2 regions of the Paenibacillus sp. JT22N15 genome follow, and region 2 is predicted to be linked to the other one. Evidence: predicted binding sites of a transcription regulator. Region 2 holds the regulator's gene; the other holds the start of a gene.

Region 1 (16,092 bases), on a different contig from region 2:
AGACAGTTTTACGGTGAAATGGCAGGGCGATTTCTCCAAAACCTGGCACTGCGTCGCCTCCAAATATCGCTGTACAAACTTGTGTACCTGCTTCTCATTCATGTCTAATCTCCACCGTCTGCCCGAGGGCTGTCATTTGTGACACTATTTGCGCGCTTGCCTGCAGCTCAGGGCCTTGCTGCACTTCATCGCGAATTTGCGTAATCGAGGAGGCGAGATCGCTAATTTTCTCGCGCAGCTCCGTTTCGCTGCCGCCTGATTCGAGCAGCATGCGGGCAAGCTGCTGCTCCAGCGAGCCATCCTTTTTCTCAAAACGCTCCAAAATATGATCCAGCTCGCCAATCACAAGCTCAAACATATTAATTTTTTCATGCAGCAAATGCACAATATGCTCCTCTATCGTACCGAGGGTGCATAGGTTGTAAATTTTCACATCCTCGGTTTGTCCAAGCCGGTGGACGCGGCCAATCCGCTGCTCTACGCGCATCGGGTTCCACGGCAGATCGAAGTTGATCATATGGTGGCAAAACTGCAAATTGATGCCTTCGCCGCCCGCCTCTGTTGCAATCAATACTTGGGCCCGGCCGCGGAACAGGTCCATCATCCAATCCTTTTTGCCGCGGTTCATCCCGCCCCTGTAAGGGACGGCAATCATGTCGTGAGAACGGAAATATTGCAGCAAATACTCCTGCGTAGCCCGATACTCGGTGAAAATAATAACTTTATCGTTCATTTCCTTAACGAGCTCAAGCGCCTTCTCCGCCTTCGTATTGGCTTCAATTTTTTTAATAAACTCGACGAGCTCCCATATTTTTGCGCGGACGGGTGAATCCTCAGCCGTCTTTTTGAACATATTGACGAGAGTCAGGAAGACAGCATCGCGGCTGCTGCAAACTTCGCGCTGGAGCGTGACCAAGGACAGCATGCTGCTCAGGTCGGGGCCGCTCTCATCGTAGCGTTCATGCACGAAGGCGGTCACTGCGTCGTAAAGCGCCTGCTCGTCAGCTGACAGCTGCAGCGGAATATTTTTCACAAAACGCTTCGTAAAAGAAATGCCGCCGTCGCCGCGGCGATTGCGGATCATAATGCTGGACAGCGCCGTTTGCAGCTGCTCCTCGTTTTTCGGAAGACGCTTGTCAACGACAAAGTTGGCGGCGAACTCGCTTTGGCGGCCGAGCTGGCCAGGCTTGAGCAGAGTGATCAAATTGTACAGCTCATCCAAATTGTTTTGCACCGGCGTTGCGGTGAGCAGCAGACAATATTTTTTGCGCAGCTCGGTGACGAACTGGTAGTTGGTCGTTTTTTTGTTTTTGAGCTTATGCGCCTCGTCGATGATGACCATATCGTAGTCGGTACCGAGAATGACGTCGCGATGCGGATCGCGTTTAGCCGTATCCATCGAAGCGACGACGACGTCATAATGCCACGTATGGGCTTTTTTCTGGGCGACGGCGGAAATGCCGAATTTCTGATTCAGCTCGCGCACCCATTGCAGCACTAGAGAGGCTGGCACCAGAATAAGCGCACGGCGCACGAGCCCGCGAACGATGTATTCCTTTAGCACGAGCCCAGCTTCAATCGTTTTGCCGAGTCCCACCTCATCAGCGAGAATGGCGCGTCCGCCCATTTCATGCAGCACCTTGCGCGCGGTCGAGATTTGATGGGGCATCGGTTCGAGCATCGGCAGACTGCGCAAGCATTGCAGCTGCTCGAAGCTTTCAATTCTTTTTGCTTGCTCCGCCTCCATCGATAGTTGATATAACGTCCAGTCGTCCCATGGCCCGTTTTTGGCGATACGGTTTTGCAGCTCGTCAAAGGTGGAACGGTCATATTGCAAATCTACGAGCGGATGAAGCTTGCGGGTGACGAGAGCAGCATCTGGAGCGGCGGAAGATCCGTGTAGCGGTTGTTTATTATCTAAAGACAAGGGAGCAGCTCCTTTCATCGTTAAAGCCAATCATTCATCGTCCAATCGAACAAAATGAGTAGGTTGCAATCTTTGTTTCTAGTATGGCCCTTTCATCGCCTATTCATAAGAAAGGGCCAAAAAAAGCGTGAGGACAAGCAAAGGAAAGCGCAGGCTTTGGCCAACGAGAAAATTGGGCGTTTTTGGCTGGAAATGAAGGAGAAACACAATATGTAGTATGTTATAATGATATTTAGACACAATATATCGGATTTGTGGGACACCGTGTTAGCGGGCAAATAGGTGGGTTTTTGCAAATGTGAGGAGAGGCGGCGTTACTTATGGAGAAGAAACAAACCTTAAATGAAAATAGAAGAGGCAGCGGCAGGCTGGAGGGGCTCAGCGAGAAAATTTTTCTCGATCGTTATGCCTGGAAAAATGCTGATTCCAACAGCGCAAAGCCCGGAGACATCGTGCTGGTGCTGACAAAAGATGATCCGAAGTTTCCGACGAAGGAAGTCGGAGAGATCGTTGCCCGTGAGGGGGACCAGGTGGAGGTGCAGCTCCGAAACGGTGAGCGTATAACGGCTGCAGTTGAGAAGCTGACGCTGACCATTGAGCAGGCGCCGGAGGAAATGTGGGATCGTCTGGCGAAGGCGGTGGCCGGAGTCGAGGGCAGCGAGGAGAAGCGGGCGGAATGGACGGAACGTTTTCGCTATATTTTGGACGACTGGAAGCTCGTGCCGGGTGGCAGAATTGCAGCGGGGGCAGGTGCCAGCGAGGAATTAACGCTGTTTAACTGTTATGTGCTGCCTTCTCCGGCAGACAGCCGTGGCGGCATTATGAAGACGTTGACGGAAATGACGGAAATTATGGCGCGCGGGGGCGGCGTTGGCATTAATCTATCGTCGCTTCGCCCGCGCCGCGCCATTGTCGCAGGGGTAAATGGCGCATCAAGCGGGGCGGTATCATGGGGAGGGCTGTTCAGCTATACGACGGGGTTGATTGAGCAGGGCGGCAGCCGCCGCGGCGCCTTAATGCTGATGATCAACGACTGGCATCCCGATGTGCTGGATTTTATTACAGTCAAGCAGACGATGGGCCAGGTGACGAACGCGAATTTATCAGTATGCGTCAGCAACGCTTTTATGAAAGCCGTAAAGGAAGATTTAGAGTGGGAGCTTGTATTCCCCGATACGAAGGATGCACAGTACAACGAGCTTTGGACGGGAGATATGGATGATTGGCGGGCACTTGGCAAAAAGGTGATTTTGTACAAAACAGTCCGCGCCCGCGATATCTGGCACATGATAATTGAATCAGCGTGGAAGTCAGCAGAGCCCGGCGTGGTTTTTATGGAGTATTATAATCAGATGTCGAATAGCTGGTATTTCAATCGGATTACTAGTACTAATCCATGTGGTGAACAGGGCCTGCCGGGCTGGGGTGTCTGCAATCTTTCAGCGGTCAATCTGTCGCGTTTCTATAATGAGCAGCAGCATGATGTCGACTGGGAGGAGCTGGCGAAGGTGACGCGTTGGTCGGTGCGTTTTCTCGATAACGTCATTGACACCACACCGTATCATTTTCCTGAAAATGAAGCGAACCAGAAGCGCGAGCGCCGCGTCGGGCTCGGCACGATGGGGCTTGCGGAGCTGCTGATTAAGCTGCAAATCCGTTATGGCAGCGCGGAATCGCTCGATTTTCTCGATAAGCTGTATGGATTTATGGCCCGCGAGGCGTATCTCGCTTCGACGGAAATTGCGGCGGAGAAAGGCGCTTTTGCTGCCTTTGAGGCAGATAAATTTTTGCAAAGCGGCTTTATGCGAAGCTTGACGTCGCACTATCCTGAGGTTCGAGCTGCTGTAGAGCAGCAGGGCATTCGGAATGTAACGGTGCTGACGCAGGCGCCAACGGGCAGCACGGGAACGATGGTCGGCACCTCGACGGGCATTGAGCCGTATTTTGCCTTTGAATATTTTCGCCAAAGCAGGCTTGGCTATGACAAGCAGCTCGTTCCGATTGCCCAGCAGTGGAAGGATTCGCATCCTGGCGAGGAGCTGCCGGATTATTTTGTAGCGGCGATGGACTTGTCTGCGAAGGATCATATTCGGGTACAGGCGGCAATCCAGCGCTGGGTGGACAGCTCGATTTCGAAGACGGCGAACTGCCCGAATGACTTTACAGTGGAAGAGACGAAGGAGCTTTATGAGTTGGCGTTCGATCTTGGCTGCAAGGGCGTGACCATTTATCGCGACGGCAGCAGGGATGTGCAGGTGCTGTCGACTACGGATGAGAAGGAGAAAAAACAAGAGAAGGAAGTGGAGCTACAGCCGTCACCAGGAGAGGGTAGCGAGGATAAAGCTGCTCGATTGGATGATCATGGTGCCAATGCTATTATTGAGGAAATGGCTTCTCAAGATGCTCCAAGTGCTGAGAGTGTACAGGACGCAGCAGGCCCAATAACAACTACAGCTACAACCGCTGTTAGTCCGAAAACGCTGGACAAAGCATACAAAAATCGCCCGCAGGTACTGCGCGGTGCCACCTACAAAGTAAATACGCCGTTCGGCATGGCGTACATTACGATCAATGATCTCTCCGGCTTGCCGGGCGAAATTTTTCTGAATGTCGGCAAAGCTGGCTCCGACGTGTTCGCCATGGCGGAAGCGCTGGGCCGCGTCTGCTCGCTTTTCCTTCGTTATGGCGATCATGGTCATAAGGTGGAGCTGTTAATCAAGCACTTGAAGGGGATCGGCGGCACAGGTGCGATTGGGTTTGGCGCAAACCGCGTGGAATCGATTGCTGATGCTGTGGCGAAGGCGTTGGAGCAGCATATAGCGGCTGCTGACCTGCAGCAGTTGGATGTGGAACGGTCAGAGGAAAGCCGTGAAGCAGCTCAAGGAACTGAAGCCAGTAAGGGCTTAAAAGTAGTTTCATCCGCAACAGCTGCATCAATAGCGGCTGCTAACGTCATTCCAGACTCAGCAAAAAGACGCAGCAGCGCAAGCTCGCTCGATCTTTGCCCTTCTTGTGGGTCAGCGTCGTTGATTAATATAGAAGGCTGCAAGCAGTGCAGCAATTGCGGGTACAGCCGATGTAATTAAAGCTTTCTTATAGATAAAGTCTTGTTTTATTGTGATTTTGCATAAAAGGTGAGAAATATTCGTCATATATATTGAGATAAGCTAATGCATACACAATGCTATATATTTATGCGTCGATAGATGTGAGTGCATAAACATTCAAAGTGAAAACCAGACTGTAGCGGCAGCACTTAAGCAGCTTCAGGCTGGTTTCATAATCAGGATTAATGGGGTTAGGTTTGCCGATTGGTAGTTAAGGCAGAGGCTTAATTCAAGGTTACAGCATATATTTTTAATAGATAATCTCACATCAACGACACAAGTAGATGAATCGCCTCCGCTCGAACAGGGAGTAATTAATCCATGTACTAATAAGGAGAAAGCACCAATCAGTTTCACTCCCAACTGACTAGTGCTCTCTTTTGTTTCTAAGACAGCAGGTCCATGATTACTGAAGGTATTTCAATAAATCACGCCTTCCTAATTCATCATGTACCAGATCGTTCGTTGATTGGTACTTATTAATCACGTCTTGGAGTACCTGCTTCATTAATACATCTATACCTGTTTTCATTATCTCATTATGTCTTTCAATTTCTGATCGATTCTTTGAGAACACAACGAACAATTCTTGACTTGATAAGATATCTAAATTCATTTTCTTCACCACCTCTCTTAGTATAAGTATTATAAACATACACATCATCGGTAAAAATTACAGTGGATAAAGTGTTTGACCTTGTCTTATCACTTGATGCTCTCTATTTCTAGATGGCAATTCGATCTTGCCTGGCATAATAGTCGTAGGCTCACAAGTGAAATACACATCAATATTTCGTTGTGGTGAATTATTTTTTATACATATAGTAGTACAATTATTTCGAAGGAAGACATTTTTTATTACGTCTATGGAATTTTGCATTCGATTGAATATTATGTACAATTTATCGGTAAGAGATTAACGAGTAGTATCTCCGGTTGCGTTTCAATTTTTTTAAGTCATTGAAGAAATTCATCAACAAAATATTTTAAATCGTTTTGACTCGGTAATCGGGCTCACGTTGCTGGATATGCTTCACTCCACCCAAATCGGTTGTGAGGTTGGGATATGAAATTAAGGGTCTGCGTACTGCGGGCTCTTTTTTCATGGGCAAAAACACGAAAAAGCATCCAAAGACAGCGACCTCAACTAATGACAATGCCCTGCAATTACAGCAGAAATGGCACATAACTGGCCAATTAGATCAAGTAGGGACTATCGACGGCAATTACGGTTGCCCCGTATGATGAGGCTGCAGATTCAATTACATATGCAAAGAAAGGAAGGCAGCAGCATGTTAAAAAGAAATACAGAGTCAGTGCGAGTCCCTGCGCTGAGGACATCCATGTCGTCTACATTGGTCGGCAGACTTATGCGGAATCGGTGGCTCTATATGATGGTTTTCCCCGGATTATTGTACTTTCTTATATTTAAGTACTGGCCGATGTACGGAATCTTCATCGCCTTTCAAGATTTTCAGCCTTTTCTCGGTTTTTGGAACAGTCCATTTGTAGGGTTGAAGCATTTCGAGCGTTTGTTCAGCGATTCCAGCTTTATGATTCTGTTTCGGAATACGCTCATTCTTGCGACTTACAACATTGTTTTTTTCTTTCCGCTGCCGATTATTATTGCGCTTATGCTCAACGAGCTGAGATTGGAATTTACAAAGCGTATCGTGCAGACGCTCATTTACATTCCGCATTTTATGTCTTGGGTTGTTGTCGTAGGTATCTCCTACATGTTCCTGACGACGGAAGGCGGCATTATGAACGAGCTGCTAGTCCGCTTTGGAGGCGAAAAGATTAATTTTCTCGTTAGCAATGAATGGTTCCGGACGATTATTACGGCTGAGGTCATGTGGAAGGAAACAGGCTGGGGCACGATCATTTTCCTTGCGGCATTGTCCGGCGTGGATCCTCAGCTCTACGAAGCGGCCCGGATGGACGGAGCGAACAGGCTTCGCCAGCTTTGGCATATTACGCTGCCGGCCATTCGCAGCACCATCATTATTTTGCTCATCTTGCGTCTCGGCCACTTTCTCGACACGGGCTTTGAGCAGATTTTCCTTATGCTTAACGCCATGAACCGTGAGGTTGGAGAGGTGTTCGATACGTACGTATACTCCGTCGGAATCAGCCAAGGACAATACAGCTTCAGCACGGCGGTAGGCGTATTTAAGTCGATTGTTGGTCTGATCCTTGTCGTTGTAGCCAACCGACTAGCCAAAAAATTCGGAGAAGAAGGCATCTATTAGAGAGAGGAGCGTGAAACCACCATGCGAATTAAACAAAGCTGGGGGAGCCGGATTTTCGATAGCGTGAACGTTGTACTACTGCTTGTGTTCGCTTTAATGACTGTCATTCCGTTCATTTATGTCATTGCAGGCTCATTTGCTACCCAGAAGGAATTGTTAATGCGAGGCTTTATTTTATTTCCGACTGAATTTTCTTTGGATGCATACAAGTACATTTTTTCTACTCAAACACTTGTCAGAAGCCTGCTGGTAACGGTTTATATTACGGTTGTAGGCACGCTGATTAACCTTTTTTTCACATGCTTGATGGCTTATCCTTTAGCGCGCAAGGATATGGATTTTCAAAAGCCGATCTTGATGTTGGTTGTGTTCACCATGCTGTTCAGCGGCGGCATGATTCCGACGTTCCTCGTGGTGAAGGAGCTCGGCATGATCGATTCCTATTGGGCCTTGCTTATTCCCGGAGCGATCAGCGCCTTTAACTTGATTATTATCCGCAATTTTTTTCAACAGCTGCCGGATGGGCTGGAGGAATCGGCTAAAATAGACGGCTGCAACGATCTTGGCATTTTTCTTAAAATCGTGCTGCCGCTATCCATGCCCGCTATCGCGACTTTTTCGTTATTTTATGCGGTTGGCCATTGGAATATGTTCTTTAACGCGGTTCTCTACATTAATGACCATACCAAGTGGCCGATCCAGGTGCTCTTGCGGCAAATCGTCATCCTGGCCTCGGGCGGTATTGGGGACTCCAGTACAATGGAAACGGACTATGTCGCTCCACCGGATCAAGCTGTGAAGATGGCGGTAATCGTGGTCTCAACTCTTCCGATTCTGCTTGTATACCCGTTCTTGCAAAAGCATTTTGCAAAAGGGGTATTGCTAGGCTCGGTTAAGGGATGAAGATATAATAGTATTTAGATAAAGGGAGGATGCAAGTATGAACAGAAAATATCAAAAAAGAAGATTAGCGAAAGCAGGGGCATTGCTGGTCGCAATCGCGCTGACCGTTGCGGCCTGCGGAGGAAACAATGATGGAAATCCGCAAAGCGGCGGCAATTCAGGAGATGCACAAGGACCGCTTCAGCTGACAATGATGCTCCCAACCTACAGTGCGGAGCAAATGCCGGCCAATAGTTCTGTTCTGAAAATGCTGGAGGAGCAAACAGGCGCGAAGCTAAGCGTCTCCTGGGTTCCATCAGCCTCTTATACGGATAAGCTCAGCGCTACTATCGCATCCGGCGAATTGCCAAAAACGTTCGTGGCATTGGAGCCGAAAGCCTCCTACATCGTTAACGCCGCCCGTTCTGGCATGTTCTGGGAAGTCGGTCCGTACCTGAAGAATTATACAAACCTAAGCAAAATGTCGGAGCTCGTCTTAAGCAACGTTTCGATTGACGGGAAAGTGTACGGCTTGTATCGCGAACGTGATCTCGCTCGCTTCGGGCTGATGATCCGCCAAGATTGGCTTAGCAATCTGGGGATTGAAGCGCCTACAAACGTCGATGAGCTTTACAATGTTCTGAAAGCCTTTACAACCGGAGATCCAGACAAAAATGCCAAGCAGGATACGATTGGACTCGCTGTTGGCATGCAAGGAAACAACATCGCAGGGTTCAAAGACATTCTCGTTTATATGGGCGGACCTAACGAGTGGGAGCTTCAGGATGGCAAGCTCGTTCCAGCTCATATGACGCAAGCCTATTTGGATACAATGAAGTTTTACAAAAAGCTGTACGACGAAAAAATCATTAATCAGGACTTCGCAACCGTTCAGGACGGCCGTTCGGTCATGTATAAAGGCCATGCAGGGCTATGGATCGATAATATGCTAGACGGTAAAAACATTGAGGACAACATCAAGAAGGTCGTTCCTAATGCCAAAATCAACTTGCTTAACCGTATCGAAGGATCGTTGGGTGATCGTACGCGCGCTGGTTCTGGTTATCTCGGCATGTATATGATTCCGAAAACAAGCGTCAAAACGGAAGCAGAGCTTGAGCAAATATTGGCATATTTTGATAAAGTGTCTGAGAAGGAAAATCAGAACCTGATGAAGTACGGTATTGAAGGCCAGCAATATAAGATAGAGAATGGCGTGTATACTCCGAGTTCAGATGCGAAGCTCAGAGCAGATATTACCGACGGCGGTCAATTTATGATTCTACAGGATGAGGTCGTCAATTACGGAACAGAGCTGGAGCTGCTTAGTTCGAAATTGTTTCAGGACAATGCGACGTTCGCCGTGCCAAACCCTGCTGCGCCGTTTATTTCAAACACGGATATCGAGAAAGGCAAGGAGTTGTCCAAAATCATTGCTGATGCAACCGTGAAATTCATTATGGGCGCGATCAACGAGGACGATTGGAACGGTGCGGTCAAGCAATGGCTTCAAAGCGGCGGCAGCAAAGTGATTGAAGAAATGAACGCCGAATACGCCAAGCAGGCTGGGAAATGACATAAGAGCAAAGCTCAGAGCCGAATGCAATGAAGCATTAATTAGATCAAGAACAATCAAAACGGAGACTGACTTGCTAGTCGTTTTGCATGAATAATGGATGCGGAAGGTTACAGGAACGTATGGGAAGTCAGGAGCTGCATGATGGCTAAACAAGGAGTTTTCTTGTACACTTTAAGGAATATCAGGAAACGACCAATTGGAGGCATTATGAGATTCCGGTCCCCGTCTTATTTATTGAAGCTGATGCTGTTGTCTATATTAATCGGTACGCTTCCAGTTATTACGCTAGGCACGTTCGCTTATTTTAACGCCTCCAGAACGGTGCAGGAAAAAGTGGACGAGAGCAATAAGCTGCTGTTAAAACAAATGCAGGTGCGTACGGAGCAAACACTCAGGACGATCGATAATTCTGCAACACAGCTGCTCCAGTCGCAAAATGTTACAAGCGCTTTCAATCGAAGTTTATCCAATCATGATTTCCAATTGGTGCAAGAGCTATATAAAGGCATCTCGCAGATTCAAACGTATGAGCTAGGCATCAAGGAAGTGTTTCTATTTAGCCTGAACAACGATTGGATCGTTTCGAGCAGCGGCGTAAACGAGTACAGTTTTCCTGAATTTAGGCCAGTACTAGAATCGTTTTCACGGAACGCGAAGGGCTCGTTCTGGAGCAGCGGATCAGTAGAATTCCCTGATTCGTTCCAGTCCGTTTATTTTGTGAAAAAGTATCCGTTCAACTCTCCCAACCCGACAGGTATTATTTGTGTGGTATTGTCCTCCGATGTGATGAAAAATATGGACGAGTTTTTGAACAGTAAGTTCGGCAGCGCATTTATCGTGGATCAGAATGCCACGATTATTGTTCACCGTGACCACGACAAACTGGGAAGCCGAATCGTGGATGAACCCTATCTGAAATCATTTATCGATACGAATGAAACTATCGGTCAATACGCGACTAATCGGTACGGAGAGGCAGTTACGGTCACTTTTCGTAAATCCCCCTATAACGGATGGAGCTATGTATCCGTCATTTCCAATGAGCAGGTAAACGAGCAAAATAAAATAATCGGCTGGATTACCATGCTCGTATGCTTGATTATTCTGCTCGTAACGCTCATCGTTGCTTGGTTTGGCTCCAAAAAAATGTACAGTCCGATTCAATCCCTATATTCTTCTTTAACAGTTGTTCCTGCAATGAATGAAAAGGTGAAGTCGAGCGGTGAGCTTCAGGTAATCGGCGAACGCGTTGACTATTTGATTCGTAATCAGTCTCTTATTATGAATGAGTTGAAGGGGCAGCAAACGCAGCTTAAAGAATTTTTTATGCAAAAGTTATTTGGCGGCACGATTCAGCCTAATGATTTTTTAGAGAAGCTGAGCTTGTATGGTTTGGAGCAGCCGTGGCCATCTATGTGCGTCGTTGCGATTCAAATCGATACGCTTAAGGATACGAGATACGCGGAAGGAAATCGGGACTTGCTGATGTTTGCTATTAACAACATCGTTGGCGAATTGATTCTTTCCGAGCAAAGGCTGGAGCCGATTGTCAAATCGGACTACCAAGTGACGCTGATCGGTTCCTTGCAGACGGGAGAGCGCTTTAAAGAGCAGATTTTCAACTTGTCAGACGAAATTCAGAAGGCCATATACCAGTACTTGGAGATTAAAATCAGTATCGGTATTAGCCGTCCGTTCGTGTCGTTTGCAGAGACGCAGCAAGCCCTTCACGAGGCAACGACCGCCCTTAAGGCCAGAGTAGGATTAGGGCAGGAATCGATCCTGTTTATTGAAGATGTGCAGCCGCAGAAGAGTCATTTGAACAGATATCCGATTGTGGGTGAGCAAGCCTTGTTAGATGCAATCCGGGTTGGAAATGAGGAGCAGGCAGAAGCCGCTTTGAAGCAATTAATTGGCGAGTTGTTTTGGCCTCAAGAGCAGCATCGTGATTATCAATTGTCATTGCTGCGGCTTCTGATTGCCCTTCTCAAGTTTGGACAGGAGTTATCTATTCCAATGGAGCGGATTCCGGAGGATGAAGCGGCGTTAATTCAGTCGCTGTTCAAGCTTCGAAACGTACAGGAGATGGAGCACTGGTTCTGGTCCATATTCGTGCTGCCATATATCCAGGAGTTAGGCACTCGCCGGGACTCTCAATTCAAGCATATTTCCGATGCAATAATTGATATTATAGTAAGAGAATTTGATTCGGCGCTTACGCTAGAGGAATGCGCTTCGCGCATCAACTATCACCCGCATTATGTGAGCCGTGTGTTCCGTCAGGAGACGGGCATTAATTTCGGGGAATATCTATCACAGCATCGGATTGCTATAGCGAAGAAATGGCTGAAGGAGTCCGACCTGAAGATTGTAGAAATCGCCGAACGGCTGCAGTATAATAATTCTGCCAATTTTATACGTTCCTTTCGCAAGCTTGTGGGCAAGACACCGGGGCAGTACAGAGAGGAAGGATAAAATCGGTTATCAAATGAAGTAATGACTTCGTTTTTTCGCGTAAAGGTGAGGACTGTAATTAAACCAGTCCTCACCTTTTTTGTATCAGAAAGCATCCCCTTTAGCATCCAAAATAAAAAGAACGCTTGTTAACACATCAACAGTTGATGTGTAAACGGTTGATGTATAAACAATATAAAGATTAACGCTTTTAAGTTTTTCAGGCAAATAAAAAAAGCATGTATGGAGGATGGTTCTGTATGAATACCGAAGAAAAAAAACAAGAAATTTTAAAGGCTTATGAATTTAGATTTGCATGTAAAAACTTTGATACAGCCAAACAGATCCCCGATAATGATTTTATATTCATTTTGGAAACGGGCAGATTATCACCAAGTTCATTTGGTCTTGAACCATGGAAGTTTGTCGTAGTTCAAGATTCTGCGCTTCGTGAAAAATTAAGACCGGTTTCTAGCGGCGCTCAGGGACAGCTTTCGACTGCTAGCCATTTACTGTTTGTTTTGGCTAGAAAACAAAGCGGGCTTAGATTCGATTCTCCTTACGTAAACAAAATGATGCAGGATATTCAACATATGCCGGAAGACATTGCCCGATTTGTTTCCAGCATTTATAAAACGTTTACTGAAACAGAACTTCAAGATGATGACCAGCTCATTTTTGAATGGGCATGTAAACAAAGTTATATTGCTATCGGTAATATGATGACAGCTGCGGCTCAAATCGGGATTGACTCATGCCCAATTGAAGGCATCGACCGAGAGAAGGTGGCTGCTATTTTTGAAGAAGAGGGAATTATTCATAATAACGAATTTGGGGTAGCTTGCCTAGTTGCTTTCGGATATCGGCTAGAGGAGCCTAAACGTCCAAAAACAAGGCAAATCCTGAGTGACATCGTTGAGTGGAGATAAACAAACAAAGTATAATTTAATTAGACGAAGTAAAAGAAGCTGCTATTAGAGCGGCTTTTTTTTATGGAACAGGCATAAGCTATACATGTTTTTGTGGAGCATAGGCGAGCTGCCTAGCTGCTTGTAAAAAAAGAAATTAAGCGGTATAGTGTCTAATACATTGTCAAAAAAATTTGCCAAATATCTATTTAATGAAAGATGGGATGTTTCTTGAAAACAGATTGGGCTCAGGAAGCCGCAATTTTATTCCAAATGTATGGTGTAAACAAAACGATTAATACCTCATTTGATGCCTGCATTAGTATCAGTCAATCTCGTTTTGAAATACTCTCATTAATTTACCAAGAGTTCGAAATCAGTCAAGGTGATTTGCAAAGAAAAGTGACCATTGATAAGTCAGCCGTTACTAGACATATTAAACAGCTTGAAGAAAACGAGATTATATTAAGAAGAAGAAAAGAGGATGATAACCGTATAATTCTAGTCCGACTAATAGAACAGGGGCGACACTTAATTGAAAATGCACAAAGAGAGAAAGAGAGTTTTGCAAGGGCATTGCTCGCTGATATTGGTGAAGAAGAACTTGTTGCTTTTAGGGCAGTATTATCAAAATTAAATAAGAATGTCAAAGAGATTAAGGCGAGCGAATGCCGTCAATAGGTAAATCCAGCCGTTGTGCAGCTTATTTTTCCTATTTCAAGAAACCTGTATACTGTTCAGGCTTGCAAGATCTATATTCGAAGGGGTGCACCCAAATTGCGGTTCTACGCACTTTATTGAATTAGGTCTTTTTTTGCTGCAAATTTCATCAATGCAATTTCTGAACGATTTATTAAAGGCGTATTTGCTTCGTAGCATCGACGGCAACAAATTCTATTTAATGGCTACTGATCTTAGTATCTATCATCGCGGCGGTTGGCAAGGGTCTCAAGCAACGGTCACTGGAAGCCGCTCCCTCATGATTTGGGAGTCGTCCGATCTGGTAAATTGGTCTGAGCCTCGAATGGTTAAGGTCGCTCCAAAGGAAGCGGGCTGTGCCTGGGCGCCGGAAGCGATCTATGATGAAGAGGAAGATGATTACCTGGTTTTCTGGGCTTCCAGCATGGTGTCCAGTAACGGCAAGGAAAAAGGATTGCACATCTACGCCAGCAAAACACGGGATTTTCGAACCTTTACACCTTCTGAACTGTACATCACTCGAGGTGAAGAGCGTACGATTATCGACACCACTATTATTAAAGCAGGCGGTATGTATTATCGAGCTTCGGGCGATGGGCAAATCACGATCGAATCCAGCGAGTGACTTATGGGGGAATGGAAAGTTATTTCTACACTTGAGTCATTAGGTCTGGGACTAACTGGAAAGGATGTAGAGGGTCCAGAGTTTTTCAAGTTTAACGGCGAAGAGAAGTGGGGGCTTCTTGTTGATCAGTATGGAACGAATCGTGGCTACTTGCCACTCGTTACAACGAATATCGGCGATACAACCGGGAAGTGCTGGCGGAAGCCGGCGGCAGAAGAATATGCTTTTGGTCGTTTAAAGAAACGCCATGGAACGGTGATGCCGGTCACTCAGAGTGAGTACGATGCTATCCTGGCTAAGTGGGGATGACTAAGCATAAATTTCTTTCTTTTTTTATGGTAGAATCTGCTGTTTAAATAATCTTATTAGAATCCAGCTCGCATATGAGCTGGATTCTATATTTAATGGGGGTATTTTTTAAGTTGTATGTGCTCACATTGATTTACGATACTCGTTTGGAGACATGCCGGAGGCGTTGCGGAACAGCTTAATAAAGTAACTGGTATGCTCGTAGCCTAGCTGCTCCGCAATTTCTACCACGGTCATGTCGGACTGATTCAATAGCTCTTTCGCTTTCTCCATCTTCGTCCGCGTGACGAATTCGACGAAGGTTTCCCCGGTTTCCTGCTTGAAAATACGACTGAAGTGCGACGGATTCAGATTCAACCGATGGGCCATCTCATCCATTGCGATTTTCTCTCCAATATGGGTTTGAATGTAGCGCTGGGCTTCCGCGATCTCCCTCCGTACCGTATGGTCGCGCAGCATCTGAATATCGGTAGCTTTCTCTTCGAGAAAGTTCTGAAGCCATTCCAAAAGATGATTCAGCGTTTCGATAGAAGCGATTTGCTGCTGCTGCAGCTCACTGTTGAAGTTGATCACGAAGTTTTGCATCACCGTATATTTGAGCTCTAGCTCCAATGCCATTTTTAGTACCCAGCTTTTCACAGATTCGACTGGATAAACACGATCTTGAATGAATGCTCCCCATCGCTTCACCGTAGATTGGATGAGCGCCCTTTCTCCCCCAAGCATGCTGTCCTTCAGCTCCTGAAAGGCCTTGGCATAATGCAGGAACAAATCTTCTTTCGTCGTTTGGAGCGGCCGCAGCTCCGCAAAGACGAGCTCTCCTGCATAGAAACGGAACATCTTCACATTCATCAAATCTTGTAATTGCTTCTTCAATTGCAGGAAATCCCGAGCCACATCACCACGATAGAATGATATCCCAATACTGAGATGTCGGTACACTAATTGTTGAACACGCTTCAGCTCGGAGCGGATGTCCTCATGAAGATTACGTTTCAATGTGGCCGGGAAAGGAAACAGAAGGAAGTATTGGCGTTCGTTCGGTACAAGCAAGATAACACCTTCGTATTGAACCAATTCCTGCAAGGCGTTGTCGATGACGAATTGCATATTCATGGCTCCGCCAAACCGGCTTGCGAGCTCGAAGGAGCGCTCCGGCAGCACCGCAACAGGCAGGTATGGCATGCCATCACGGAGGTGGATGCCCATCCTCTCTGCTTCGTCGTTCCACTCCGCTTCGTTCCATATCGGCTGCTCCAGCAGCTTGCGAATAAATCGGGTATGAATGGCGGACAGATTTTGCTGCACGACGTTCTGCAGCTGGAGACGGTTGTTCTCGGCTTGTTTCTC
Region 2 (16,092 bases):
TATTTATGCGGACTTGGATTATTTCAAATGGTTTAATGATTGCTTTGGGTTTAGCCAAGGCGATGCGCTCATTCGTTTTTTGGCGGATACGCTAGTTGGCATCAAGGAAGAATATGGGCTGGCAAGCGACTTTATCGGGCATATTGGCGGTGATGATTTCATTATGGTGACGGAAGCCTCTTATGCTGAAAAAATTTGCAGCAGGTTGATTGAACGTTTTGACGGCGGGGTAAAAAGGTATTACGGTGGAGTGGAGGTCAGCATGGTGGAGGATCGTCACGGCAACACGGTGGAGCAGGAGGGGGTTACTTTGTCCCTATCTTTAATGCTTGCTTCCGGCGGGACGGCGCCAAGTCACATATCCACTTTAACAGCGAAGCTCAAGAAGCGTGCCAAGATGCAGAAAGGCAGTGTGTATGTCATGGAAGATATGACCTCCTGCACACAAGAACGCAATGCTACAGAGGGGATCGAAGTGAGACGTGGGACATCATCAAGCGATAGTGCAGCGAAGCAACCTTATAGTGGATGAAAAGCCGGAAAATATTGGCGTTATCTATTTATCCTGGCACAGTAAACAGTCGGCAGGAACCTTTGAGCAGCTGCCCCCCTCATTTATGAAGAGATGGAAGCTATACATAGAGTTAATGATTTATGCGAACCCGGAGACAGCTGTCCATGTACGGGACAAGTTTTGGATGGGCGAAGATTTGTATATTGTAATGGCTTTGCCGGATTTGCAGCAGCAGGAGCTGCAGGGAAATTTGCTGCAAGCCGCAGGCAAATGGCAGGAGGAAGCCGAGCGGGGGTTCAGTGGCGCCGAGCTTGGAGCCATGCCGGATATGCGTCTGCATGCAGGCGTAGGTTTGGTAGAGCGCGGCGATACCGGAAGCCCAGTCTCCCGCCTGTATGAAGCTTCTAAGCGAGCGCTATTATATGGGCAGCAGAAGGAAGCTTTAACACGCGCCATGCGGCTTCAATATTTGAACGGCCTAATTCGCGGCAAGCTGCTCATTCCGGTCTATCAGCCGATTATGTCGCTACAGGAAATCGGCAGCGAGCGGGCAGCATTCGGATATGAGGCACTCACCCGATTTCCTAAAAATAAATGGTTTTCCAGTCCGCTCGACTTGTTTGCCTTCGCAGAAGAGTCGGGAGAGGTTGCACGGCTGGATCAGACGGCGCGCGAGCAGGCAGTGGAGGGCATCACCGGCCTTCAGCCGCATCAGAAGCTGTTTCTAAATATGACGGCGCAATTGCTAAATGAAGGAAGCTTTTACCCCGACAGGCTCGCCAAAATGATGGAGCAGCGAGGCTTGTCGCCCCATCATATCGTCTTTGAAATTACGGAGCGTTCGGCTATTCAGGATTATGGCTCCGTGCTTGCTACACTTGCGCAGTATCGCCGTCAAGGCTTTCAAATCGCAATCGACGATGTAGGCGCAGGATATTCGTCGCTGCAGGCTATTATTGAGCTGAAGCCGGATTATATAAAAGTAGACCGCTCCCTCATTATGGGCATTCATGAGCACGAGATGAAGGAGCATATTGTGCATACGCTTGTCCAGCTGGCCGACAAAATGGCGATTGGCATTATCGCCGAAGGCATTGAGCATCAAGAGGAGCTGGACAAAGTAAAGGCAATGGGCGTGCATTATGCCCAAGGCTATTTGCTAGGGCGCCCGGGCGAGATTGCCGGTCTGGTCCAGCGGCGATAGCCGGGATGAGAAAAGCTGTTTCTGAGCGATCCATATGGAGCTTGGAGAGAGCTTTTTTTCGCGAAATGGGCCATGTATGAAGTGGACGGCAGCCTTGCTAATGCTAGCTGCGGAAGCGGGTTTTCAGGAATGTTGGCTGCCCAGCGCGAGAAGGAAGCAAAGGCATTTGCAGTTATGGTATGATAACCATTAGAACCGATAAATGAGGTGTCAATAATGGATAAATGGATGTTGTTAGATGGCAATAGTATTGCGTACCGGGCATTTTTTGCAATGCCTCCGCTTACGAATTCGGCTGGTTTACATACGAATGCGATATATGGCTTTACAACGATGCTGCTTAAGCTGCTGGAAGACGAGAAGCCGACGCATGTGCTCGTTGCATTTGATGCAGGGAAGGCAACCTTTCGCCATGAAGGATATGCAGAATATAAAGGCGGACGGGAAAAAACGCCACCGGAGCTGTCGGAACAGTTTCCGGTGCTCAAGGAGCTGCTGCAGGCTTTTCAAATTGCGCAGTTTGAGCTGAACGGGTTTGAAGCGGACGATATTATTGGCACGCTCACCCGGCTTGCGGACGAGCAGAAGGTCGAGACGCTTGTCGTCACGGGCGACAAGGATATGCTCCAGCTCGTATCGGAGCATGTGACCGTAGCGCTGACGCGCAAAGGGGTGAGCGAGCAGGAGCGATATTCTCCGGCTGAAATTAAGGAGAAATACGGACTGACGCCGAATCAAATCATTGATTTAAAAGGGCTGATGGGCGATGCCTCCGACAATATTCCGGGCATTCCGGGTGTTGGCGAGAAAACAGCGCTCAAGATGCTGCATGAATTCGGCACGGTTGAAGAAGTGCTGGCGAATACAGCAAGCCTGAAGGGCAAGATGAAGGAAAAGGTCGAGCAGCATAAAGAGGATGCGGTGATGAGCAAGAAGCTCGCGACGATTCACCGCGAGGTGCCGCTTGCGCCGGAGCAGGAGCCGGAGGCGATTCGCTACAGCGGCTTTAATGGGCCCGCGCTTGCGGATGTGCTGCGCCGGCTGGAATTCCGATCCGTTCAGGAACGGCTCGGACTGAGCGGCGAAGGAAGCGGTTCAGCAGGCGAAGCGGCCGAGCTGAACCTGATTGCGATAGAGTCGGCTGCGGATGCGCCGAAGCTCGATGAGCTGATGAAGGCGCTTGAAGCAGATGACAGCGGCTTCGGTCTATATGTGGAAGCGATAGGCGAAAATCCGCATCAGGCTGAGCTGGTCGGGCTGGCGCTGGCAAACGCCGAAGCGGCATATGCGCTGCCTTTCGCCGCGCTGAAGGAAGCTTTCGCAGAGCCGCTGCGGAGCTGGCTCGCTGATCCTAGCAAGAAGAAGGTCGGCTTTGATACGCATAAAGTGGAGCTGGCTTTGAAGTGGGCGGGCATCACGCTGAGCGGCGTGAGCTTTGATGTCCAGTTGGCTGCTTATGTGATTGATCCGACGGAATCGAGCCTTTTGCTCTCCGGCATTACCCATCGCTACGAACAGCCAGCTGTGCCTAGCGATGAGTCGGTATACGGCAAAGGAGCGAAGCTTAAAGTACCAGCTGCGGCCGTGCTGTATCAGCATCTGGCAACGAAAGCCGATGCGGTGCGCAGAGTGGCGCCTTTGCAGCGCGACGAGCTGAAGGAAACAGGCATGCTCAGCTTGTATGAAGAGCTGGAGCTGCCGCTCTCCGTTATATTGGCGGGGATGGAGCATCAGGGCATCAGCGTCGAGAAGGCGGAGCTGGAGATGCTTGGCAGCGAATTGGAGCGTCAGCTTACGACGCTGGTGACGGAAATTTACAAGCAGGCGGGTATGGAATTTAATTTGAATTCGCCGAAGCAATTGGGCGAGGTGCTGTTCGAGAAGCTGGGCTTGCCCGCGAGGAAAAAGACGAAAACGGGCTACTCGACAGATGCCGAGGTACTCGAGGAGCTGGCGCCATACAGTGAAATTGTTCCGCTGATTTTGCATTACCGGACGCTGGCGAAGCTGCAATCCACCTATGTGGAAGGGCTGCTCAAGGAGATTCGCGAGCAGACAGGCAAAATCCATACGTATTTCCGCCAGACGATAGCGGCAACAGGCCGTCTGAGCAGCCAATTCCCGAATTTGCAAAACATTCCGATCCGTCTGGAAGAGGGCCGCAAAATCCGCAAAGCATTCGTTCCGTCCGAGCCTGGCTGGACCATTCTCGCAGCAGACTATTCGCAAATTGAGCTGCGCGTGCTCGCCCATATTTCCGGCGATGAGAATATGAAGGAAGCGTTCATTCAGGACATGGACATTCATACAAAAACGGCGATGGACGTATTTGGCGTAACCGAGGATCAGGTGGATTCCAATATGCGCCGCTCGGCGAAGGCGGTCAATTTCGGCATTGTGTATGGCATCAGCGACTTTGGGCTGTCCAACAACCTGAACATTACGCGAAATGAAGCCGGTCGGTTTATTGAGCAATATCTCGGCGTCTTCAAAGGCGTGAAGTCGTTTATGGATCGGATTAAAGTCGAGGCGGCGAAGCAAGGCTATGTGACGACTTTGCTCGATCGCAGGCGGTATTTGCCGGATATTAATCATTCGAATTTCAATAAACGCTCTTTCGCAGAGCGCACCGCAATGAATTCGCCGATCCAAGGCACAGCAGCGGACATTATTAAGCTGGCGATGGTGCATATGAATAAGAAGCTGCACGAGCTGAAGCTCAAAAGCCGCATGCTGCTCCAAGTACACGATGAATTGGTATTTGAGGTGCCAGAGGATGAGCTGGAACAGATGAAAAAACTTCTTCCTGAAGTGATGGAATCCGCCATCAAGCTCGATGTTCCGCTTAAGGCGGACGTCAGTTTTGGAGCGAACTGGTATGAAGCGAAATAACCCGCTGGGAGCGGAAATCAGGTATAATAGACGTTGAGGTGAGATGCAATGCCGGAACTTCCAGAGGTAGAAACGGTTAGACGAACATTAATTGAGCTTGTTGCAGGAAAAAAGATTAAATCGGTTACGGTGCGGCTGCCCCGCATTATTCAGCGTCCGGCTGTGCCGGAGCAATTTGAGGATGCGCTCGTCGGCATGACAATCGAGACGGTCGAGCGGCGCGGAAAGTTTTTGCGTATCGTCATGGACGGGCTTGTGCTCGTATCGCATTTGCGCATGGAAGGCCGCTATGGATTATTTCAAAGCGATGAGCCCATCGAGCTTCATACGCATGTCTTGTTCCATTTTGAGGATGGAACGGATTTAAGATATAAAGATGTCAGGCAGTTTGGCACGATGCACTTGTTCACGCCGGGCACGGAGTTTGAGCTGCCGCCGCTGAATAAGCTGGGCCTTGAGCCGCTTGAGCCTGCATTTACTCGCGATGTGTTGCATGCCAAGCTGGCAAGGCGCTCTACGAAAATCAAGCCGCTGCTGCTCAATCAGGAATATGTGGTCGGGTTGGGTAATATTTATGTAGATGAGGCGCTGTTTCAAGCGGGTATCCATCCTGAGCGGAGCGCCAGCTCGCTTACTGCCGGAGAATGGGATAAGCTGCATGCAGCGATCTGTTCGACGCTTGGCAAAGCGGTGGAAGCGGGCGGCTCATCGATCAAATCCTATGTAAATGGGCAAGGCGAGATGGGCATGTTCCAGCATCAGCTGCTCGTTTATGGCCGAAAGGACGAGCCGTGCCCGGTTTGCGGAGAAGCCATTGAAAAGTTTGTTGTTGGAGGCAGAGGCACGCATATTTGCCCTAGCTGCCAGAAGGCGCCGGAGCAAGCAGGCGAGCAAAGCGCCGGCTAATCGCGATAACTAAAGCCAAGCCCTCCATGATGTAGTCATTCACCCTAGGCATGCAGCTGCATATGCTGTTGTGAAGAACAATAGGCAGATGCCCTGTAGGGTGAAATCGGGGCACCTGCGTATGCAGGGAGTGACGAGGGTTGGCTTTGCATCTGGTTTCGTTGATCGTGCTCGCTTTTGCTGTGAGCGTGGACGGCTTCGGTGTTGGCATTACGTATGGTTTGCGCCGCATTCGCATCCCGTTGCTGTCCGTGCTGATTATCGCGTGCTGTTCAGGCCTGATCATTTTATTGTCTATGAAGCTAGGCAGCGTTATCGCCAATTATTTGTCGCCAGGCTCGGCAAGCTTGATTGGCGCCATCGTGCTGATGGGTATTGGCTGTTGGGCGCTGCTTCAGCTGCGGCGAAATCGCCATGAAAGCAAGAAGGTGGATGTGGAAAATGCGTCTGCCGCTTCTGGTGCTAGCGGCCCGGTTTCAGAGGATCGTTCCGATCTGGCGGCAGTAGAAACAAACGCTGCGGAGGCAAGCCATCCGGTGCTCGTTGTGATTGTTGAGCTGAAACGCATTGGGCTTGTCATTCAGATTTTACGGACACCGCAGGCTGCTGACGTTGATAAGTCGGGCACGATTTCCGCCTCCGAGGCGATTATGCTCGGCGTAGCGCTATCGCTCGATGCTTTCGGCGCAGGAATCGGGGCCGCGATGATTGGTTTGCCTGCTTTGCTGACAGCGATTGTGATTGCTGCGGCTAGCGCCCTATTTTTGCTAGGGGGCATCAGCTTCGGCTTTCGCTTCTCGCATTGGAAGGGCATGCAGGCGCTGGCGGTACTGCCAGGCATTTTGCTTATTATGATTGGAATATCAAAGCTGCTGTAAAGATGAGGTGGAAGGGCATGAGGATCGGATTAACCGGCGGCATTGCTACTGGAAAAAGCACCGTTGCCCACCTATTAGTGGAGCTTGGAGCGCTGCTGGTGGATGCCGATCAGGTAGCAAGGGAAGTTGTTTTGCCAGGGGAGCCCGCTCTAGCGGCGGTCGCCTCTGCGTTTGGACAAGCTGTGTTACATAAAGACGGTACACTTGATCGGGCAGCGCTCGGCCAAATCGTATTTAATAATAAAGCGCAGCTGGGGCAGCTTGAGGCGATTTTGCATCCGGCTATTCGGTCTACGATGCAGCAGCGAATGGCTGACTATGAACGGCAGCATCCAGGCAAGCTGGTCGTTGCTGATATTCCGCTGCTGTATGAGACGGAGCAGGACCATTTATATGAAGGCGTGCTTGTTGTGTATGTGCCAGAGCATATCCAGTTGGAGCGCCTGATGGCGCGCAACAACGTAGATGAGCAGGAAGCAAGGCGGCGCATGGGGCTGCAACTGAGCATGGAGGAGAAGAAGCGCAGAGCTAATTGGGTCATCGACAACAGTGGAACGCTGACGCAGACGAGGGAGCAGGTTCAGGCGTTTTGGCAGAGCATGGGTCATACATGCTGAGGGCCAAGAGAAGAAAGGTCGCTCGTAGAAGGCTGTTTTTGCTATTATTTATTATCATAGTTGTCATTATTGTCGCTCAGCCCGCATGGATGCTCAAGAAGCTCTATCCTATTGATTATAAGGCCGATATTCGGGCAAGTGCCATTAGCTATCAGGTTGATCCCCATCTGGTGGCGGCCATTATTAAAGCGGAGACGAATTTCCAGACGGGCAAAGTTTCGAAGAAAGGTGCGCTCGGACTGATGCAAATTATGCCGACCACCGCCAAATGGATTGTCGAGAAGGCAGGCTTCGAGCAGGTGACAGAGGAGACGCTGCGCAATCGTGCTGATGTGAGCATCGAGCTGGGGGTATGGTATCTGGCTTCGCTGCACAAACAATTTGATGAAAATAATATCGTTGTCATTGCTGCCTACAATGCAGGACCAGGTAAAGTCCGGCAATGGCTCGATTCGGGGGAATGGGACGGCACGTTCGAAGAAGCCGCTAAAATTCCATATAAAGAAACACGCGATTATGTACAAAAGGTTGTGAAGTATTATAATAAGTACAAAGACTTGTACCCGGAACTTGAGCCGTAAACAGGAAGAAGCTTTGGCTGCTCGTCACTTCAGGACTTAAGCAGCCAAAGCTGTCTGTTATTACAAGAGCTATTTATTAATGGGAGCCCCCTGCAAGGGATTGCTCAGCGATTTGTACCAGACGGCGGGTAATGTACCCTCCGATGGAACCAGCGTCCTTTGTAGCCATGTTACCGTAGTAACCGTCTTGTGGAATCGCGATTCCAAGCTCTTGAGCAACCTCGAATTTCATTTGGTCGAGTGCTGCTGTCGCTTGTGGTACAACCAGTTGGTTGCTGCTGCGGTTTGCGCTCATGTGTGTTCACCTCCTCGCGGTTGGTAAAAGTATTATGTGCGAAAATCCGAACTTCATTACAGGGATTGTTTGGTAATTTTTAGGGATAGCTTAGAAGGGAGGAAAAGAGAATGAAGTGTCCATATTGCGACTACTCCGGAACGAAGGTGCTGGACTCGCGTCCCGCTAACGAGAACAAGTCCATTCGCCGCCGCCGGGAATGTGAGAAATGCAAAAGCCGCTTCACGACGTTCGAGATGATTGAGGAAACGCCGCTCGTTGTCATCAAGAAGGATGGCAGCCGTGAAGAGTTCAGCCGTGATAAAATTTTGCGTGGTTTAATCCGTGCTTGCGAGAAGCGCCCCGTGCCCGCTGAAAGGCTGGAGGTTGTCGTTTCTGAGGTAGAGAAGGAGCTGCGCACAACTGCACACGCCGAGGTGGAGAGCCGTGTCATTGGCGAACTGGTGATGGGACAGCTGTATCCAGTAGATGAAGTAGCTTATGTCCGTTTTGCTTCTGTTTATCGGCAGTTCAAGGACATCGATATGTTCATGAAGGAGCTTAGCAGTCTGCTGTCGAAGGACAGCTCACCCAATGGAATGAAGGATTAAATCTAATGCTGCTTCCGAAGCAGCGGTATGAATAGATTGGAGAAAACAGCGCCGCTCCAGGCGTTGTTTTTTTGTTTTTTTGTTTTTTTGCGTTAGAACGCCTTAAACAATAGTGAGTTGAATATTAAAACAGTTAAGTGTATAATTATTCATTGTTGAAAGGGAGGTTTTTTTATATGTCATTCAAAATTAGGCTGGCGGAAAAGAAGGATATCGGCAGCTTGACCGAATTAATGCACGACTATATCGTAGGCTTCTATCAAAATCCTTGGCCGGGCACATCAGAAATTCATCAATTAATTGAGCAGCTGCTGGAAAAGCAGGGCGGTATCCAGTTTGTCGTAGAGAAGGAGCAGCAGCTGATTGGCTTTGCTACTTTATATTTTACGATTAGTACAATGAAGACAGCGCGGATTACGCTAATGAATGACTTTTTTCTGCTGGAGCCGTATCGGGATACGGAAGTGGAGGAAGCGCTATTTTTGACATGCAGAACGTACACACAGGAGCAAGGCTTTGCTCATATGTTCTGGATAACAGCTCCGCAAAATAAGCGGGCCCAACAATTTTTCGCTAAAATGGATGCGGTTCAAGGCAGCTGGGTGAACTATACAATTGTCTAGAAAGCCTGATAAACCGCAATAGTATCCTTCAAGTAACTACACCACTTTCAAGTGCGTACTTCCTCAAATGTCGGAAAGGGGCTAGACTAAAACCTGTAGCAAGGTTAACAATTTCCAACATTTGATGAAGGAGTGTGCGTATACATGGAATTGCAATTGGCGCTTGATTTGGTGAACATTGAGGAAGCAAAGGTTTTGGTCAAAGAGGTTGAGTCGTTTATCGACATCGTTGAAATCGGAACACCTATCGTTATCAACGAGGGTCTGCATGCGGTAAAAGCGATTAAAGAAGCTTTCCCTAACCTCAAAGTGCTGGCCGATCTGAAAATTATGGACGCTGGCGGCTATGAAGTGATGAAGGCTTCCGAAGCGGGTGCGGACATTATTACCGTTCTTGGTGTTTCCGACGACTCCACCATTAGGGGCGCGGTTGAAGAAGCTCGCAAGCAGGGCAACAAAATTATGGTCGATATGATTAATGTGAAAAATATTGAAGCCCGTGCAGCAGAAATTGATGCGCTTGGGGTAGACTATATTTGTGTCCATTCCGGCTATGATCACCAGGCAGAAGGCAAAAACTCCTTCGAAGAGCTGGCAGCGATCAAGCGTGTTGTAAAACAAGCTAAAACCGCAATCGCAGGCGGCATCAAAATCGATACGCTGCAAGAGGTTATTTCGGCAAAGCCTGATCTGGTTATCGTAGGCGGCGGAATTACGGGTGTTGAAAATAAATCCGCAACTGCATCGCAAATGCAGCAGTGGATCAAACAGGCCTAAAGCTGATGCGTATTAGTCAGCTTGCAGGAGAAATCGTACAGGAGCTGGAGCGGCTGACGCAGCTCATTCCGGATGAAGCCGCAGGCGAGCTGGCTGATGCGATTATGCGCGCGCCGCGTGTTTTCGTCTCAGGCGCTGGACGCTCAGGCCTGATGGGCAAAGCTTTTGCAATGCGGCTCGTGCATATGGGCTTTGACGCTTATGTGGCTGGCGAGACGGTGACGCGTGCACTCGGCAAAGACGATGTACTTGTGTTGGGTTCGGGCTCAGGCGGGACGAGCAGCCTCATTGCGATGGCACAAAAGGCGGAGGCGCTCGGCGGCAAGCTGGCTGTCATTACGACGAATCCAGAGTCGGCGCTTGGACGTGCGGCGCATATCGTCGTAACGCTGCAAGCTGCGGCGAAGGAAGAGCAGGATGGGGCCAAGCAGACCGTGCAGCCGATGGCTTCTCTTTTTGAACAAGGCCTTCTAATTTTCTATGATGCGGTTATTCTTAGCTTGATGGAGAAGAAAGGGCTTAGCGGCAACACCATGTACAGCAATCACGCGAATCTGGAGTAGCAGGTGGCGCGCAGCATAGCTGGAAGCTGCTTCATCATGTATACTGGGAAGGAGGGGGAATGGATATGGCTCAGGAATTAAAGGAACGTATTAATTTACGTGAAATCAACTGCGAGAAGGAGCTTACGCTGGCCGTCATTGGGGGCAAGTGGAAGCTGATCATATTGTGGCATCTTGGTCTTGAAGGAACGAAACGTTTCAGTGAGCTGAAGAAAATGATTCCCCATATCACCCAGAAAATGCTGACGAATCAGCTCCGCGAGCTGGAGGAGGATTTGCTGGTTGAGCGCAAAGTGTATGCGGAGGTTCCGCCGCGAGTGGAATATACGTTAACGGCTTACGGCGAAAGCCTGATGCCTGTGCTGCGCATGATGTACGATTGGGGCAAAAACTACGGCGAGGAAGTCGTATGGAAATAGCGGCAATAGCAGCTTGATAGCTAAGGAAGGCTGGGGTGAGGGGCAGAGGATGCTTCTGGCTTCGGCCTTTTTTTTGATTTGAAATCGGAACCTATAATTGGTGAAGTTGTTCATGGCTGTGTTTCCTATTAAAATAAAATGATATCGAGCATTTATATTTGAATATAAGGAGAGGCTGATGGTTGACTACACATGTGGATGAGCAGTTTGAAGATCTAAGCCCGGAAGAGCAACAGGTTCTTGAAGAGGAGAGCGATAAGCTGGTTGAGCCGAACGTCTATTTGGATATGTTGGAGCAAGGTAATTTGTTGTACGGTGCGATGAATTTTCGCTTCTATAATGTAGGGGGAACAGCTAGCGAGCGCGAGGAATGGTTAATGGATACACTAGGGCTTGCAGCAATCGGCATTCCGGATGTGCAGTGCCACTTTTATGATTTAGACCCTAACGAGGTAGCCCAAAATTTTGGGAATATCGCCTATTATTTATTTGAAAATGGGGATGTTATCAACGATGGAGAGACGGTCGGCGGAACCGAGGACATACGCTGGCGCTGTGAGCATCAATATGCTCTTGCCGCACCACGACGCGTCGTCCTCGACCTTGATCCGGGAGAGCCTTATTATGCCGGTATGCAAGGGGGAAGCAACGACAGAAAAGACTGATGCAGCAGCTTGTACAAGACGCCAGCCGTTAAGGCTGGCGTCTTTGCGTTTAATCCATTTTCAATATGATGAGCCTGTCATGCTTAATAACGGCTGCCAAAGGTGCTGCCGACAGGAGCAAGCTCATTCAAGCTGGATAGCTCTTCAGATGTTAAGCGGATGGATAATGCCTCTACATTTTGCTGCAAATATTTCACACGCTTTGTGCCCGGAATCGGAACGATATCGTTTCCTTGCGCGGTTACCCACGCCAGTGCGATTTGGGCGGGAGTCACTCCTTTTTGCTGGGCGAGCAGCTGTATCCCTTGGACGATCTTCCTATTTTGTTCGAATGCCTCTTCAGAAAACCGGGGATTATACATGCGCCAGTCGTCTTGTGCCAGTTGGCTTCGACTTGAGAGAGTGCCAGTCAAAAATCCTCTTCCAAGCGGGCTGTAGGGGACAAAACCGACCCCTAATTCTCTGCAAGCATTCAAAATACCCAGTTCAGGCTCTCTGGACCATAAGGAATATTCCGTTTGAACGGCTGTAATGGGAAAGACAGCGTGAGCATCGGCCAATTGTTGAGAGGTTACTTCTGACAGGCCCAAATAGCGGACTTTTCCTTCTTTCACAAGCTCAGCCATGGCTCCAACCGTCTCTGTAATCGGAACATTAGGATCTGCTCTATGCAAGTAATACAGATCGATGTAGTCCGTGCCCAAGCGATGCAAACTAGCCTCACAGGCTTGCTTCACATACTGCGGCGTTCCATTGTAGCCTAGATGCTGCGTTTTATTGCGTAAAGAGCCAAATTTCGTTGCGATCTGCACAGCTTGACGATGCGTCCTTAACCCTTTGCCAACCAGCTTTTCATTTGCACCGATGCCGTCCTCGTCATAACCGTAAATATCCGCCGTATCAAAAAACGTAATGCCTAACTCCAGAGCGTGACTTAGCGTGCTTAAAGACTCTGACTCATCCGTTGCCCCATAAAATTCGGACATTCCCATACATCCTAATCCCAAACGGGATACTTGCAGTCCTTGACTACCCAATGCCAAAGCTTCCATGGTGTTCAAGCCTCCTTTTTATTTCTACATTTCTTGAAGATAACAATAGCACGTGAAAAGCTAAAAAGTAAACTAAATAATCTAAAAAAGTTCAATTAGTACACATTGTTCAAATTTTTGTGGGATTGGGTTATAATTCGAGGTATGAAGAATTAGGAGGCTTTACCCCATGGATACGAAATCCCCTTCATTGGAGAAGAGAAATAAAACGATCCAAAAGCTAATTATAAAGATTATACCCGTGCTGCAAAAAAACGGATTTTCCTCGCTGAAGATGGATGATGCAGCTAAATATATGGATATTAGCAAGGCGACCATGTATAAATATTTTGCTTCCAAGGATGAGATCATTGAAGCGGTTGTAGGTCGCTACGTGGCATATATTTCGGACATGGTGCAGGACTGGACCTTGACCGATCATTTGTCCTATGCCAAATCCTTTGATAAAGTGTTTCAGCAGTCTTTGCTGATGGCGGTATACTTGTCCGATATTTTCTTGCAGGAGTTAAGCAGCCTGTATCCACACTTATATGACAGGCTTTCAAATGAGGTTGAGCTGCGCAATGAACAGGTGAGGGAGTTTTTTGACAGGGGGATGGAAAATGATGTGTTTCAGCGTCTGAATTCCGTTATTCTCCTTATTCAAATGGACACGATGCTTAGGAAAATGATTGATCCCAAGCTGCTGATGCTCCATCATTTATCGCTGAAGCAGGCATTATCCGATTATTACAAAGTGATGAGACACCAAATCATAAAATCTGAATTCGTAAACTTAGAAAATAGTTCGGAGATGGATTTGTTTTTGAATCAGATGGTTCAAAAGCTGTCGAGGCAATAGGGGAGTGGCGCTCCGTGCGCGTGGAATAAACCCCGGGGGTTCGCTCCAAGGCATTCCATATAAAAGAAATGCCACCAACGTTGTATGATGACGTTGGTGGCGTTTCTTTTATATGCAGTCTAGGGAGGGGATATGCCTCTTCAATGTCTCTTCTAATTCGAAGCGGGACTTGTTATGATTCAGTGCGTTCTTCCCCTCGTAAAAAGCCAGCCGCCTGCCACGAAAGTGAGGAAAAGAATAAGATTAAATCCAACGCCCGCCAATAACGAGCCATTGAATAATAGGGCTTTGAAAAAAGAGACGACATGAACGCGCAGCGATGGAATCGACGTTCCAACCGGGATCGCCGCAGCGATCAGAGCCCATAGCAGCCAGCCGGTAAAGCGGTAGTAACCGGAGATCAGCATACTTAGCAGCGCCATCGCCATCAAATAAAAAACGGTTTGGTAGAGAAAAGAACCTGCCAAGCCAAAATCATCCCAATGAAATGCTTCTATAAGACCAACCGTGCTCTCGTGATCCTGGAGCACATTTACTTCAACATGAGTCCACAAAGAATTAAGCAAAGCGAGCACTGCTGCCCAGACAGCAAAGACGAATTGAAGTCCCCAAAAATATTGCTTTCGGCTTGCTCCTAATTGTACGATGCGTTTGTAATAACTGAGTGGCAGCACGATAGCCAAAAGAAGCAAAATGAGAATCAGCATGTTGCCAGCCGAAAGGATAGTACCTCCACTATTGTTAACAAGAAGGTTAACAATAAACTCCGCCAGTCTGCCAAGCACAGTTAAAATAATGATAAACCAGATGTAAATCCTCATTTGCAAATAGGTTGCCTTTAGATGAACGGTCAATGCCCCCACTTTAGTGACCTCCTTCGATCAAATACGAGAAAAACCTTTGAAGCGACATATTTTCAATCGAAATGTCCATCATGAGGGCCTGCTGCATGTCCTTATCGTTCAACGGTTCATAAATAGCGGCAAGTGTGCCGTGGCCATAGGATTCCGTATACAGTACGCGTTTCCCGGCTGTGAACGATTTCACTGCTTCCGAATTTCCCCGAATAGAAAAAGCCGCCATTCGTATTTGATCCAAATCATCATGAAGCAGAATGGAGCCATCTTCAATGATATAAACTTTTTCTGCGACAGGGACGATTTCGTCAATTAAATGCGTAGACAGTAAAATCGTTCGAGGGTAGTTTGCGTAATCTTCCATTAACTCTTTGTAAAACTTTTCACGCATCAAAAAATCAAGTCCGAGCACTGGCTCGTCGAATAATGTCAATGGTGCCCGGCTGGCCAGACCAATGGTGTTTCCTACGAGTGAACCCGCGCCTCTTGATAGCTGTCTGATTTTTTTGTCCGGATCAAGCCGAAACGTTTGGAGCAGCTTATGAGCTAATGTCCAATTCCAATTGGGATGAAAACTCGCAGCAAACTGCAAAATTTCGATCACTCGCGCTCCTCCGAAGCGTTTGTTATTCTCCGGTACGAAACAGAAATCTTTCGGAAGTTCTCCCCTGCCCAGCTTTTTTCCTCTTACCTCAATTGTGCCGTCATTCGGCAGGATTCCGCCTGCGATTAAGTTAAGCAACGTCGATTTGCCAGCGCCGTTTCGCCCGAGCAAGCCATAAATGACGTTCTCTTCCAGCTGTAGATCCAGATTCCGTAAGGCGTAAGTTCGACCGTATTTTTTAATTAATTTGTCGCAACTCAATACGATGCTCACGATGCGTTCAATCCTTTCTCAACTGCTTGATCATGTCTACGATATCGCCGGTTGTCAGCTCGAGTTTGTCGGCTTCGATCAGCAGATTGGACAACATCTCCTTATAGAAACGCTCTCTTCGCCGATTCTGAATCTTCTGTCTCGCATCCGTTGAGACATACATGCCAAGCCCTCTTTTTTTGTACAAAACACCTTCATTTACGAGCAGGCTAATCCCCTTGACTACGGTCGCTGGATTAATTTGAAACAGCTGAGAAAACTGAGCCACGGAAAGAATTTGCTCGTCAACTCGAAAGGTTCCGTTCAGAATATCGTCTTCAATTATATCAGCTACCTGTTGATATATTGGTTGCTTATCGTCGAAAGTGACGTTCATTGCCTCACCACTCAGCATCGTAGTTTGTTTCCCATCTAGTAGCAAACCATATCTTATGTACAAACAATTGTCAACAAACAAACGCAGGAGAAAACAACGGGCAACTTTTTTTACAACTGCTCCGGTTATTGACAGTTATCCAATCCGGTATTATAGTATACTACATTAGTAACATACCAATATACCTAGGGCCTGACCTGGCCAATAGAGTATTTGGAAAGTATAATCCAATACGATATGGGGAGCTGTAAAAATGGGAGCTTTAATCGAATTCAAAAAGGTAACGAAAGAATACAAAATAGGCGAAGTGCCTATCAAGGCTCTTAATGGTGTTGACTTTTCCATAAATGCGGGTGAATTTGTCGTTGTTCTTGGTGCTAGCGGCGCCGGTAAAAGCACGATTCTGAATATCCTTGGCGGTATGGATAACGCTACTTCAGGTCAAGTGTTTGTTGGCAATGAAGAAATTACAAGGTTGAGCGAAAGAAAATTAACTGAATATCGCGGTGAAAATGTTGGCTTTGTATTTCAATTTTATAATTTGATTCCGAATTTAAATGCGCTG

The links. Region 2 encodes NrdR, which represses ribonucleotide reductase genes. Its sites were predicted from a motif close to AACACNATATATNGTGTT; they were not measured.
Region 1: AC50X8_RS17470 (adenosylcobalamin-dependent ribonucleoside-diphosphate reductase) is a predicted target of NrdR. The motif match lies at 2,130-2,147, and genes of this name have one in related genera.

Annotation. Positions count from the first base shown of each region.
Region 1 covers NZ_JBXENV010000008.1:176,234-192,325, forward strand. Annotated here, with positions in the region: gene AC50X8_RS17460 (YqhG family protein) at 1-102, opposite strand, end outside; gene AC50X8_RS17465 (DEAD/DEAH box helicase) at 95-1,945, opposite strand; gene AC50X8_RS17470 (adenosylcobalamin-dependent ribonucleoside-diphosphate reductase) at 2,248-5,013, shown strand; gene AC50X8_RS17475 (type ISP restriction/modification enzyme) at 5,867-5,998, shown strand; gene AC50X8_RS17480 (ABC transporter permease) at 6,378-7,286, shown strand; gene AC50X8_RS17485 (carbohydrate ABC transporter permease) at 7,308-8,189, shown strand; gene AC50X8_RS17490 (extracellular solute-binding protein) at 8,227-9,744, shown strand; gene AC50X8_RS17495 (helix-turn-helix domain-containing protein) at 9,955-12,222, shown strand; gene AC50X8_RS17500 (NAD(P)H-dependent oxidoreductase) at 12,462-13,130, shown strand; gene AC50X8_RS17505 (MarR family winged helix-turn-helix transcriptional regulator) at 13,341-13,790, shown strand; partial or broken gene AC50X8_RS17510 (glycoside hydrolase family 43 protein) at 13,942-14,742, shown strand; gene AC50X8_RS17515 (response regulator) at 14,866-16,092, opposite strand, start outside.
Region 2 covers NZ_JBXENV010000001.1:505,995-522,086, reverse strand. Annotated here, with positions in the region: gene AC50X8_RS02335 (GGDEF domain-containing protein) at 1-532, shown strand, start outside; gene AC50X8_RS02330 (EAL domain-containing protein) at 618-1,718, shown strand; gene polA (DNA polymerase I) at 1,935-4,610, shown strand; gene mutM (DNA-formamidopyrimidine glycosylase) at 4,659-5,516, shown strand; gene AC50X8_RS02315 (MntP/YtaF family protein) at 5,657-6,394, shown strand; gene coaE (dephospho-CoA kinase) at 6,412-7,011, shown strand; gene AC50X8_RS02305 (lytic transglycosylase domain-containing protein) at 7,005-7,592, shown strand; gene AC50X8_RS02300 (alpha/beta-type small acid-soluble spore protein) at 7,669-7,887, opposite strand; gene nrdR (transcriptional regulator NrdR) at 7,998-8,477, shown strand; gene AC50X8_RS02290 (GNAT family N-acetyltransferase) at 8,654-9,100, shown strand; gene hxlA (3-hexulose-6-phosphate synthase) at 9,245-9,877, shown strand; gene hxlB (6-phospho-3-hexuloisomerase) at 9,883-10,440, shown strand; gene AC50X8_RS02275 (winged helix-turn-helix transcriptional regulator) at 10,506-10,859, shown strand; gene AC50X8_RS02270 (DUF4261 domain-containing protein) at 11,042-11,524, shown strand; gene AC50X8_RS02265 (aldo/keto reductase) at 11,608-12,576, opposite strand; gene AC50X8_RS02260 (TetR/AcrR family transcriptional regulator) at 12,746-13,417, shown strand; gene AC50X8_RS02255 (hypothetical protein) at 13,597-14,280, opposite strand; gene AC50X8_RS02250 (ATP-binding cassette domain-containing protein) at 14,282-15,151, opposite strand; gene AC50X8_RS02245 (GntR family transcriptional regulator) at 15,159-15,545, opposite strand; gene AC50X8_RS02240 (ABC transporter ATP-binding protein) at 15,781-16,092, shown strand, end outside.